One region of the Edaphobacter sp. HDX4 genome, then DNA from elsewhere that is predicted to be linked to it. Evidence: predicted binding sites of a transcription regulator. Region 1 holds the regulator's gene; each other region holds the start of a gene.
What was found. The regulator LexA, encoded in region 1, represses DNA repair genes until DNA is damaged. The targets are predictions, from matches to a motif close to CANTTCGCTTTTTATTCGC.

Region 1 (4,176 bases):
GTCGTTCTCCACGACGCGCGGTACATCCGGCACGCTCACCGGAGCCGCATTCCACGCTGCAGTATCGGTCATACGTGCTCCCTGTGCCTCCCTTAGCGCATGCAGCAGCTCATTGCGTCTTGGACTCCGCGATCTTCCGTCCGCCGCGCCGTCCATACCCATCAGCTCCACGGCCGGATACAGCGCACGAATCTGTGCTGCAAACTCACCCACCTCAAGATCAGGAAGCCATCCATCCATCAGCAGAGCCTCCGGCTGCGCATCCTCCAGCCTCGCCATCGCCTCCGCTCCTCCGGCAGCCTCATAGACCTCCCATCGCATCTCCTTCAGTGAGCTCCTGAGCCTCCCACGCAGCCCGGCATCCGCGCTCGCAAGCACAACCTTCCGCACGGAAGAGGCTGCCAGAAGCACTGCCGCCTGCATCGATCCCGTTCCTTCAATCGCCGTCTCGCCCGTCATCCCCATCTCTCCCCTATCTGTCCTGGAGCTCCGCCCGCTGTAACATCTCTCGCATCGCATCGATCTTCTGATTCAAGCGAGCGCATTCGCCCAGCGCCGCACCGATCGCCTCTCGCATCGCGGACGGCTCTCCGCTTAACTCCCCCAGCGCCAGCCTGCACTGCAGCACCGTAAGCGGCTGGCAGAATCCATGCAGCAGGACATCCATCTGTTCCACCAGATTCTCCATTCGCGCTGCTCCCTTCTACGCCTCTGCCCTGGACGAACCTATGGTCCCGGAACCTACCGTGTAGACTTGCGCTCTCCCTGGCAGCTTCTTCGCGATGCCGGCCATGCGATAGCCTTCGCCCCGCACCGTCTCGATCACCGCATGTCCGCCGTCCTCATCCGCAGGCACAGCATTCAGCTTCTTTCTCAGGTAGTTCACATACACATCCACAATGTTGGTTCCCGCGTCTTCAGCCATCTGCCACACACTGGTCAGCAGCTCCGCGCGACTGCAGCAACGCTCCTTGCGCTGCATCAGGTACTCGAGCAGTGCGAACTCTTTCGCGGTCAGCTCAACAGCGATGCCGCCACGTTTCACCGTTCGCTCCATCCGATTCAGTTCAACGTCGCCGTTCCGAAGCACCGGGTCGGCAAAGCGCTCGCGACGTCGTAACAGCGCACGGCAGCGCGCAATCAGTTCGTGAAAGCTGAATGGCTTCAGAAGAAAATCATCCGCTCCCAGATCCAGGCACTTCACCCGCTCTTCGACCATGCTTCTTCCGGTAAGGACGAGGACAGCGGTGTTTCCAAAGCGCCCCTGCATCTCTTCCAGCACCTCGACTCCATCGCGCCTTGGAAGGCTGAGATCCAGAACCAGCAGGTCCGGACTGGTCTCCTGCAATCGCGCAAGCGCTTCCTCGCCATCGCTCGCTCGCTCGACCTGATGCCCTTCCAGCTTCAATCCCTTCTCCAGAAACAATCCCAACGCAGCATCGTCTTCCACAATCAAAACCTGCATCTTGTTCTCCTTCGCAAAACTGGCGACCGATAACTTTCGTAATCTCAATATTCGGTGCGTGTGATTACCTTGGTTTATAGAAGCCGGGCTTTCAAGCCTCATCCGAAGTTTTGTTGCGTGACACATTTCAAAACGGGAATCAGTCCCTTGCCGGCCCGCTTCGGGAAGGCCTTCCTCACACTTTTGGGTGAGCATCAAGAAAGTAGCTTGCAATTCGCCTTTTATTCGCTACAATTTTCGCATGGCTATCACGCGGCGACAAAAAGAGGTTCTCGACTTCCTCTCCGGCTTCACCCAGAAGAACGGGTACTCCCCTTCCTATGAAGAGATCGCCAGCGGCCTCGGCCTCAGCTCGCTCGCTACCGTCCACAAACACGTCACCAATCTCCAAAACAAAGGTCTTCTGCAGCGGGCCCATAATCGCAGCCGTTCCATCGACGTGCTTCCCGCCCGCGGCAGTAAGCGCAGCAGCTCCGACCGCCTCCCCCTGTTAGGGCGCATCGCCGCCGGCCAGCCGGTCGAGGCTATCGAGACCGCCGAAAGCATCTCGCTCGGAGACATCATCGGCAGCCGCGAGGTCTTCGCCCTCGAAGTTCGTGGGGATTCCATGCGGGATGAGCACATCGTCTCCGGCGACTATGTCCTGGTTGAGCGCACCCGAACCGCGCGCGAAGGAGAGATCGTCGTTGCCCTCGTCGATGGCTCCGATGCTACCCTCAAGCGCTTTTATCGTGAAGGAAGCATGATCCGCCTTCAGCCTTCGAACGCCGAGATGGCACCCATCTTCGCACCTGCCGCAAATGTAAGCATTCAGGGCAAGGTCCTCGGCGTCCTGCGCAAATATGCATAGGCTGTAACACTGCCGTATCCTCTCCCGCTCAAAATCCATGTTGCAGGCCCGGCCATTCTCTGCTCTTTTCCTCTAAAATTTCAGGGAACTCAGGGCCCATCCATTGCGTAGTCACATCCCAGTACGCGTCATCGCTATCGGAACGCAACAGCAACCAGCGGGAGCAAGACCTTGGCCACACAACGCAAACAGAAGCGCAATCTCTGGGTCTGGGGCGGCGTCATCGCCCTCATCGTCGCCGTCATCCTCGGGGTCGCCGTTGCAGCCCGCGGCAACAGTGTAAAGCTGGAGCCCTCGCAGCTCGCGAAGGCTGAAAAGGGAGACATCGCGCGTTCGGTAGTCGCCACCGGCAAGGTGCAGCCCATCACCAAGGTCGAGCTCAAGTCCAAAGCTTCGGGCATCGTCACCAAACTTTACGTCGATATCAACCAGCACGTGAAGCAGGGGCAGGTCCTCGCCCAGCTCGACCAGGTGGAGATTCTCGCCCAGGTCAATGCGCAAAAGGCGCAGCTTGCCGCCGCTGAATCCAACGCTCGCGCCGCCCAGGCAGCGATTCAGTACGACCAGGTCAACGCCGAGGCTCCCGACCTTCCGATGTTCAAGCACACCTACGAGCGCGCGCTCTCCATGTCCAAGGACGGCGTTGTCTCTCAGCAGGCCCTTGACGATGCAGAGCAGAAGTTCCTGGCCGCGACCAACACTCGCGACAAGGCAGTCGCGCAGATCGCAGTGGACACCTCCAAGCTCCACCAGGCGCAGGCACAGGTTCAGCAGTCTCAGGCCTCGCTCAAGCAGCTTGAGGAGCAGCTCAGCTACACCACCGTCACCTCCCCAATGGATGGCGTCATTCTCTCGCGTGATGTCGAGCTGGGCGACGCCGTCAGCTCTATTCTCGTGATGGGATCAACCGCGACCCTCATCATGACCATCGGCGACACCACCCAGGTCTACGTTCAGGGCAAGGTCGATGAATCGGACATCGGCAAGGTCTATATGGGTCAGCCCGCCCGCATCAAAGTCGAATCGTTCAAGGACAAGACCTTCCAGGGTAAAGTCACCAAGATCGCTCCGCTCGGCGTCGAAAAAGACAACGTAACGACCTTTGAGGTTCGGGTCTCCATCGACAATCCCGGCGGCGAGCTCAAAGCCAACATGACAGCGAACGCCGAGATTCTCCTGGATGAACACAAAGGTGTTCTTACCATTCCCGAGCAGGCCGTCATCTACGACAAAGACCGCAACGCCTCCGTCGAGGTCCCCGATCCCAGCCAGAAGAAAGGCCGTCGCAAAGTCGACATCAAGGCCGGCATCTCGAACGGAACCCGTACCGAGGTCCTCGCCGGTCTCAACCCTGGCGAGACCGTAATCCTGCAACAATAAATCTCCACCGCACTCACATGTTTTTGGCAAGATTTCTCAGCCTCAAAGCCGCACACGTGACCGTCTCAAACACCGTGTTCCCGGGTGTGCGGTGTCGGGTGTCCGGTGTCGGGTTCCGAGTGCCGGGGTGCCCCACATCTCGATTTTGAGATGTGGGTTCTTCGGATCAAGCATCAAACTCCCATACCCCAAAATCTCCGCACATTCCATTCCCAAGGGTGTCATCCTGAGCGAAGTGACCGCAGGGAGCGTAGTCGAAGGATCTGCGGTTTCTTCAAGGAAACCATAAACATACATCCACAACGCCGGGTGCCCCACATCTCAACTTCGAGATGTGGGTTCCTTCGAGCGAAGCTCGAACCGTCTCCTCAAGGGCATCTCTCTTCCCTTCTATGGAAAACTCCTCAAGAGCAGCATTCAACACTGAGGCACTCGCCCGCCAAAACAAAACAATCTCTCGCCGAATTCACGGAACCAACTC
Region 2 (4,176 bases), on a different contig from region 1:
CCAAGACCGGAAGGACCGCATAAGGTGCACGGCGGAGAGTACCCGCCGACGAGGGCCGGAGGTCCGGGAATGCGATCTGAGACTCGCATTGCGCCTCGCGGCATGTGGTGGAAGAATCCCGACCTCGTCCAGAAACTCTCCCTCTCTGCCGACCAGCAGAAGCGAATGGACGATATCTTCCAACAGAGTCGCCTCCAGCTCATCGATCTGAAAGCAAACGTTGAAAAGCAGGAAGTCATGCTGGAACCCATGCTCGCCGCGAATCCTCCTGACACCAACAAGGTTCTCTCCCAGATCGATCGCGTAGCCAGCGCCCGCGCGGAGCTTGAAAAAGCCAATGCCCGTATGCTGCTTGGCATCCGCGGTGTTCTTTCCACCGATCAATGGACGAAGTTACAGGCCCAGCAGCGGGATAATCAGCGCTTCCGCTTCAGGGAAGGCGTGGGTGGAGGTCCTCCTCATGGCCCAGGCGGACCAGACTTCGATCCCGGCAGACCAAGGCCGGACAGCTTGCTGCTTCCACTTGGAAGACCTGATGGACCTAACTTCGCTCCGCCGGGTCCACTCAGCATGCTCCAGCCTCCATCCCTGCCGGAGTCCACACCGTTCCTCACTGGGGGATTACCTTCCGCCAACGCGCCGGATCTGGAGGTTCCCCCTCCGCCGTCTCCCGACGTCGACCTCGATCGCTAGAGAAACATTCGTACATAGACAAAGGCTCTCGCTTTTCGCGAGAGCCTTTGTCTATGTACCCTTCGAGTGCGACTACGAACGCTTACTCTTAACCGCCTCAGTCGCCGTTGCTGCTCCGTTTGCAGGAACTGCCGGCACCTCCGAAGCTCCATCTGTGGATGCGATGTTCAGCTTCTTGCGGATCTCCGCATCGATCCGGGCGAAGATATCTTTGTTTTCCTTGAGGAAATTGCGGACATTCTCCCGGCCTTGGCCGATTCTCTCGCCAGAGTAGCTGTACCACGCTCCGCTCTTCTCCACGACACCATGCAGCACCGCCAGGTCAAGAACATCACCCTCGCGCGAGATACCCTCGCCATACAGGATGTCGAACTCGGCATCGCGGAAAGGAGCCGCAACCTTGTTCTTGACGACTTTCACCTTGGTACGCGATCCGGTGACGACATCGCCTTCCTTCACAGCGCCGATACGGCGGATATCGATACGGACGGACGAGTAAAACTTCAGCGCACGGCCACCGGTGGTCGTCTCCGGATTGCCGAACATGACGCCGATCTTGTCGCGAATCTGGTTGATGAAGATCAGGCAGGTACGCGACTTCGCCACCGTTCCAGTCAGCTTCCTCAGTGCCTGGCTCATCAGCCGTGCCTGCAGCCCCATGTGCGAATCGCCCATCTCGCCGTCAAGCTCGGCTTTGGGAACCAGCGCTGCAACCGAGTCCACTACCAGCACGTCGATCGCTCCCGATCGCACCAGCGCCTCGACGATCTCCAAGGCCTGTTCGCCGTAGTCCGGCTGCGAGACTAGCAGGTTGTCCGTGTCCACACCAAGCTTCTTCGCGTACGCCGGATCAAGCGCATGCTCGGCGTCCACGAACGCCGCCAAGCCACCTGCCTTCTGGGCCTCAGCCACAATCTGCAGCGTAATCGTCGTCTTACCCGAGGACTCAGGTCCAAATATCTCCACCACACGCCCGCGAGGAACCCCACCTACTCCAAGAGCAGCATCGAACGAGATAGAACCCGTGGAGATAACCGAGATCGGAACGATGGCCTCTTTGGCTCCCAGCCTCATAATCGAGCCCTTGCCAAACTGCTTCTCCAGCTGCGAAAGTGCCGTCTCTATTGCTTTGTTGCGGTCATCTGCCACGTAGTCTCTCCCTCGGATAACGTCAAAGCGGATTCTAGCATTTAATTGCATGAGAGCAAAGAAAAAGCGAATATTTGCTCCAAATCCTGAGAAACTCCTCTAATCGGAATGTCTTATTTTCATCCATACATCTGACTGCTCCATGCAGGGAATTGCACGTAATGTTCTGGACGCTTCTCGCAAATCCATGGAAACACAATCTTCCGGATGGCGATCGAAATGCGTTACCACGCATTATCAGTCGGGCCCTCGTTCCAATTTTGCGAATGCAAAGGAGAGCACCTGCATGAGAATTCTGAATCTGATTTCCACCCTGGCCCTGGGGATCGCAGTCCCCAGCGCCCTGGCAGCACCCCTCTGCCCTGCCGTTGGCGTCGCAACGGACTGCAATATAGTCCTTACGGTCGGTGCCGACGGTTCCCTCGCCTCAAGCGCTGGAGCCAGTCTAAGGTCGACCTATGACGGCTCCGAAGATGTAATCATCGGCGTTCTCAACAACTCCGATAGCCCCATCAGCAGCCTCAGCCTTTCCGCGACCGGCGTACCCATCTTCGCTTTCGATGGAGATGGAATCGACACTTTCGGTATCGTAAAAAATCCCGGCAACCCCGATACGACGGGATACGGGGGGCCGAACGCTTACTTTACGAATGTTGCGCCAAATTACGCCTCTGGCGTGGTTAACTTCATCACCCCCATCGCCCCTGGTGGAGGATTTGACTTCTTCTCACTCGAAGAGGCCATCACCTTCACCCAGATCGGAGGTTCCACTGGGCCGAGTGCCGTGCCGGAACCGAGCACCTTCCTGCTGCTAGGCACCGGAATAGCTGGGTTCGTTGGGAGCCTCCGCCGCCGACTTTCCGCACAATAAAATACGTCTCAGAAGCATGGCGGGGTAAACAATATCCCGCCATGTCTTTCCCCTACCGCCGCAGCAGATCCACCGGCTGATTCACATCCTCAATCCGGAAGTGACTCGCAAGCGCCGGATGGCGTTCGGCAATCGCTGTGTACATCTCCCATGCCACGCGGCGGTAGCTGAAGTGACCAGCCACTCCGGAACGGAGCTCCGCGATATAAAGCGCCTCGCCAAAGTCCATCTTGAACATCGAGCGGCACCGCGTTCCCAGCGGAAGGAGGTACTGCGCCGACTGCGCACCCTCCGGCACACCAGAATCCCGCAGCTCCCGGTAAGCCACGAACGCCGCATCCATCGCGGTGTTGTATTCGGTCTCTAGCCCGGCCTCTGCCAGAGTAGGCTGTCCAGGGCAAATCGGCTCCTCGTAACCGTGGGCATCCGTGTAGCCCTGCAGCAACTGCACGCAGCGCCGGTGACGATGCATGTCACGGAATCCACCGATATCCATGAGAATGTCGAAGCGGAATCCCTGCCCCGCACTGAACGCCCTTAGAAGTTCGTCATGCCTTCCACGATGCTTCGTTCCCAGCGCGATCAGCTCATCGCGACGGGTAGCCGACAACGCAGCAACATTAGACCGCAACTGCCGATACGAATAGTGGCAGTTGGGATAAAGCAGCGAGGTGGCAAGCTCCACCTCGAGCGGCTCTGAATCATCCAGCAGATCCACCACCGGAGCCGGCTCTATCGCCTGCCCCGCCATCAGCTCATCGGCGGCGGCCTGTAGTTCCCGCCGGCTCTCCTGCAGGTACGCACTCTCAACCGCATACTTCACCAGGGTCGGAGCCGCTTTTACAGGGCGCAACAGCATCTCGGTCGCTCGCTGTCCGCAGACCTCATCGACCGATCCGATCTCTCCGCAGAGCACCTGCGCATCGGCGTGGTACACGTTCCAGGCCGGTTCCGTAGCGGCCACGCGCAGCTTCTCGGCGATCTGACGTATCTCGGCAAACGGGCTCGTCAGCAGCCGCGAGACCTGCGTCTCCAAGGTCCTCGCGTTCACAATCTGGCCCAGCGATGTATTGGTCGCAAGCGGTAGAAGGTACCGCGCCACATCGAACGCCCGTGCCTTCAGGGTCCGCTCATAGGCCTCCGGCTTCATCGCCTCCGGCCGGACAATCGCCCCCTTCAGAGACTCCAACATTCCAGCCGCGATCTTCTGATATCCACGGAAGAGCGACTCGATCGCCTCGGTAAAATCAGCTGTCCTCTCCCCGAGATCCGGGGTATACCATCCCGATCGACGAAAATCTTGGTAGCGCGTAGATCGCTCCTGGCCATCCCACCGCTGCTCGTCCACTAGTTCAATCGCTGCCAGCAGGCTCAGACGTTCAATAGCAAACGGAATATGCGCCAGGTCCGCGATGGAGCGATGTCCATATTGGAAGTAGAAGGTGTTTAGAAACTGCTCAGCA
Region 3 (4,176 bases), on a different contig from region 1:
ATCCAGCGATCCTTCACGAAACCGGTATGCCCATCGCGGCCGTCACTGCGGCGACCTGCCTCTGTGCAGCCTTCGGAAGCATCCTCATGGGCGCGCTCGCAAACTATCCGCTCGCCCTCGCACCCGGCATGGGACTCAACGCCTACTTCACCTACACCGTCGTCAAGGCGATGCACGTACCCTGGCAGACCGCCCTCGGAGCAGTCTTCCTCTCCGGAATCATCTTCCTCATTCTCACCTTCACCGGCATACGCCAGCTGCTCGTCAGCGCCATCCCCCACCAGCTTCACGCCGCGGTCGCCGGCGGAATCGGCCTGTTTATCGCCTTCATCGGATTCCGTAACGCCGGCATCATCGTCCCCAACCCCGCCACCACCGTGTCGCTCGGCAATCTCCACACCCCCACAACCGCGCTCGCGCTCTTCGGTCTCATCCTGATCGCCGTCCTGCAGGTGCTCCGCGTCCGCGCGGCCATGCTCATCGGCGTCCTCGGAACCATGGCAGCTGGTCTCGCCTGCGGGCAGGTCCACTGGGCACCCGTTCCCTACCATCTGGCTGCGTTGGGAGAGACCGCGTTTCGCCTCGACCTTCGCGGTGCGCTTCGCATCGGCGCGGCGGAGATCGTCTTCGTCTTCTTCTTCGTCGACCTCTTCGACAACATCGGAACTCTGGTCGCCGTCTCCGAGCGCGCCGGGCTGATGACTCCCGACCACCAGATTCCCCGGCTCAACCGCATCTTCTTCGCCGATGCCACCGCAACCATCGTCGGCTCGCTCACCGGAACCAGCACTGTCACCAGCTACATCGAGTCCTCCGCAGGCGTAGCCGCAGGTGGCCGCACGGGGGTGACCGCCATCGTCACCGGCCTCCTCTTTGCCGTCGCACTCTTCATCGCACCGCTTGTAGGAGCCATCCCCAGCTTCGCTACCGCCCCCGCACTCATTCTCGTCGGCGGCCTCATGGTGACAGGCCTCGGACAGATCGAGTGGAAGGACCCCGTCATCGCGATCCCCGCCTTCCTCACCGTGACGACCATTCCTCTCACCTGGTCCATCGCCGACGGTCTCAGCTTCGGCCTCACCAGCTACGCCGCACTCGAAGTACTGACAGGCCGGGCAAAGCGATCAAGCTGGATGCTGTATATCCTCGCCACCCTCTTCCTCATGCGCTTCTTCTTCCTCCATCGCAGCTAAAGCTGTTCTCATGCAAGGAGACTGTTCCGATTCGTCATCCTGAACGCAGAGAAGGATTCCTGTATTCCGCCCGGAACACCACAGACACTCACGGAAATACAGGGCCTCCTGATCACGACACCTTCGTGAAAACCGCAGCTGGAGGGCCTTACTCAGCCAGCCCAGTCTCCGCATCAAGGCCAAACTCGGCTGCCAATAGCTCGTAGCTCTTCAGCCGCTTCTCCTGGTCCCACACAATCGTATTCACGATCACCTCATCGATCCCCAGTTCTCCCGCCATCTGCTCCAGCTTCTCCCGCACCACTGCCGGAGTCCCCACAAAGTACCGCGGCCACTCCCCTTCCTCCAGCGGAAGCTCGCCCCTCATCCTCAGCTCTCGTATCGCATCCTCCGGCGTCGCCACCGGCTTCCGTTCTCCCATCCGGATCCTCTGCTGCAGCAGCTTCACGCTCGCCGAAAGAAACTCCGCCTCCTCCTGGCTGTCCGCGCAGATCACACCCACTGCCACCGTCGCCTCAGGCTTCTGACGGCGCAGGCCCGGCCTGAAGTGTCTCAGGTAGGCTTCAATCGCATCCCTCGTCTTCACCGGCGAAAAGAAGTGCGCGAACGAGTACGGCAGCTCGAACTCCACCGCCGCCGCCGAGCTCCACATGCTCGAGCCCAGCATCCACACCGCGGGACCGGCGTACCTCTCCTCCGGCACCGGCGCAGGCATGGCCTTAACCTTCAGAAAAGGATGTCCCGTCGGAAAGCCGTCCTCGAGAAACGCCAGCAGCTCCGTCACCTGGTCCGGGAAGTCGTCCTCCATCGCTACCTTGCGGCTGCGCCGAAGCGCCAGCGACTCCATCGGACCTCCACCCGGAGCCCTGCCCAATCCCAAGTCCACCCTCTCCGGATACAGCCCGTAGAGCGTCCTGAAGACCTCGGCCACCTTCAGCGGCGTGTAGTGCGGCAGCATGATCCCGCCCGACCCGATCCGGATACGGTGCGTCTCCGCGCCAATCCGCGCCAGCATGATCTCCGGAGCCGTACACGCCAGCAGATCCATCGCATGATGCTCCGACATCCAGAAGCGCGTGTAACCCAGCTTATCCACCCACCGCGCCAGCCCGATCGAGTTCTGTAACGCCTGTGCCGGAGCCGTTCCCTCCGCCACCGGCGACTGGTCCAGCACCGAGAGCCTCAGTTCTCTATCTTTCGCCATATAGCTATCTGATGTTGCAGCACGATGATAGGAGTCACGGCAAATCCACAGGAGACAAACCCAGAGTCAGAGAACAATATTCGCTTTTTATTCGCTATACTGTCTCTGGAGCGAGTGCGACGTTGAACACGCAGCAAAAACTCGAAATCCTCGCCGATGCGGCAAAGTACGACGCCTCCTGCGCCTCCTCGGGAGTCAGACGCGCTGGCAACGGAAAAGGGGTTGGCCACACCGATGGCACGGGAATCTGCCACTCCTACACGCCTGACGGCCGCTGCGTCTCCCTACTCAAAATCCTTCTCACCAACTTCTGTACCTACGACTGCGTCTTCTGCGTCAACCGCGCCTCATCAGACATTCCTCGAGCCCGCTTCAGCGTGGACGAGATCGTCAACCTCACTCTCGACTTCTACAAGCGCAACTACATCGAGGGACTCTTTCTCTCCTCCGGGATCATCCAATCACCCGACTACACCATGGAGCAGCTCGTCCAGGTTGCGCGCTCGCTGCGTGAGACGCACCACTTCGGCGGCTACATCCATCTCAAAGCCATCCCGGGCTGCTCGGCCTCGCTGATCGAGACCGCTGGCCTCTATGCCGACCGTCTCTCCGCCAACATCGAGCTGCCCACCCAGCAGGACCTCGTTCAACTGGCCCCCGAGAAAAAGTCTGCCGTCATCGAAACCACCATGAACCAGATCCACTCCCGGAAGACCGAGATGGACGAAGATCGCAGGCGCATCCGCTCCACCCCCAAGTTCGCCCCAGCCGGGCAGTCCACCCAGATGGTCGTCGGTGCGACCGACACGACCGACCACGAGATCATTCAGCGCGCGGACGCACTCTATTCCAGCTTTCACCTGCGGCGAATCTACTACACCGGCTTCAGCCCCTACCCAAAGGCTGACCGCCGCCTTCCTCTGGCCGCGACGCCCATGGTTCGGGAACACCGCCTGTATCAGGCAGACTGGCTTCTACGGCACTACGGCTTCAAGGCCGCTGAGATCACCACGCCCGCCGACCCGCACCTCGACCTCAGCGTCGATCCCAAGACCCAGTGGGCCCGCCGTCATCCTGAAGCCTTCCCCATCGATGTAAACGCCGCACCGCGTGAGACGCTTCTTCGCGTCCCCGGAATTGGCTACCGCAACGTCGATCGCATCCTCGATATCCGCCGCTACCACCGCCTGACCCTCGACGATCTGCGGCGGCTGCGTGTCAGCGTGCACAGCGTCTCTCCCTGGGTCATCACCGCCGACTCTGTGCCCCGGGCCACACCACCACTTCAACCACCACCCGCACAGCAGCTGTCTCTCGATCTCGGCCTCGACCTTCCCACCATCCACTCCACGCTGGACGGACAGCTATGATGGCGCCCTGCCTTACCTCGCTCGTAATCGATCCTCAGGCTCCTGAGGACTCGGGCTTCGATCTTTGGCGAAATCTCGCCCGTGAGCAGCTTGCGTGCGCCACGCCGCCCGATGCAGTGGAGTTTCAGGATGCACGCTCTGCTCTTTCGTGCTCCCTGCATCTCTCCCACAACCGCGCTCCAGCATCCGGCACGTCGAGCTCCACGACACCACCCCATGTGCCCCGGTCTTTTCTCGACGACGCAGCGGTCGCTGCCCATCACCGCTCACCCCATCGCTGGAACCTGCTCTATCGCGTCCTCTGGCGTCTGCAGTCGGATAAGAATCTTCTTCACATCTCCATCGATCCCGATGTCGCACAACTTCGTTCCATCGTCCATCAGGTCAGGCACGATCTCCACAAGATGCA

Region 2: a site for LexA is predicted at 1,898-1,916, ahead of recA (recombinase RecA). Genes of this name have one in related genera too.
Region 3: a site for LexA is predicted at 2,474-2,492, ahead of JAO29_RS08450 (putative DNA modification/repair radical SAM protein). Genes of this name have one in related genera too.

Annotation. Positions count from the first base shown of each region.
Region 1 is NZ_JAEDXW010000005.1:157,759-161,934, forward strand. It holds gene JAO29_RS07310 (sigma-54 interaction domain-containing protein) at 1-459, opposite strand, end outside; gene JAO29_RS07315 (hypothetical protein) at 473-688, opposite strand; gene JAO29_RS07320 (response regulator transcription factor) at 704-1,465, opposite strand; gene lexA (transcriptional repressor LexA) at 1,707-2,315, shown strand; gene JAO29_RS07330 (efflux RND transporter periplasmic adaptor subunit) at 2,487-3,695, shown strand.
Region 2 is NZ_JAEDXW010000001.1:140,554-144,729, forward strand. It holds gene JAO29_RS00545 (Spy/CpxP family protein refolding chaperone) at 1-693, shown strand, start outside; gene recA (recombinase RecA) at 766-1,842, opposite strand; gene JAO29_RS00555 (PEP-CTERM sorting domain-containing protein) at 2,129-2,713, shown strand; gene JAO29_RS00560 (FAD-dependent thymidylate synthase) at 2,766-4,176, opposite strand, start outside.
Region 3 is NZ_JAEDXW010000006.1:171,981-176,156, forward strand. It holds gene JAO29_RS08440 (NCS2 family permease) at 1-1,193, shown strand, start outside; gene JAO29_RS08445 (LLM class flavin-dependent oxidoreductase) at 1,342-2,397, opposite strand; gene JAO29_RS08450 (putative DNA modification/repair radical SAM protein) at 2,520-3,767, shown strand; gene JAO29_RS08455 (UdgX family uracil-DNA binding protein) at 3,764-4,176, shown strand, end outside.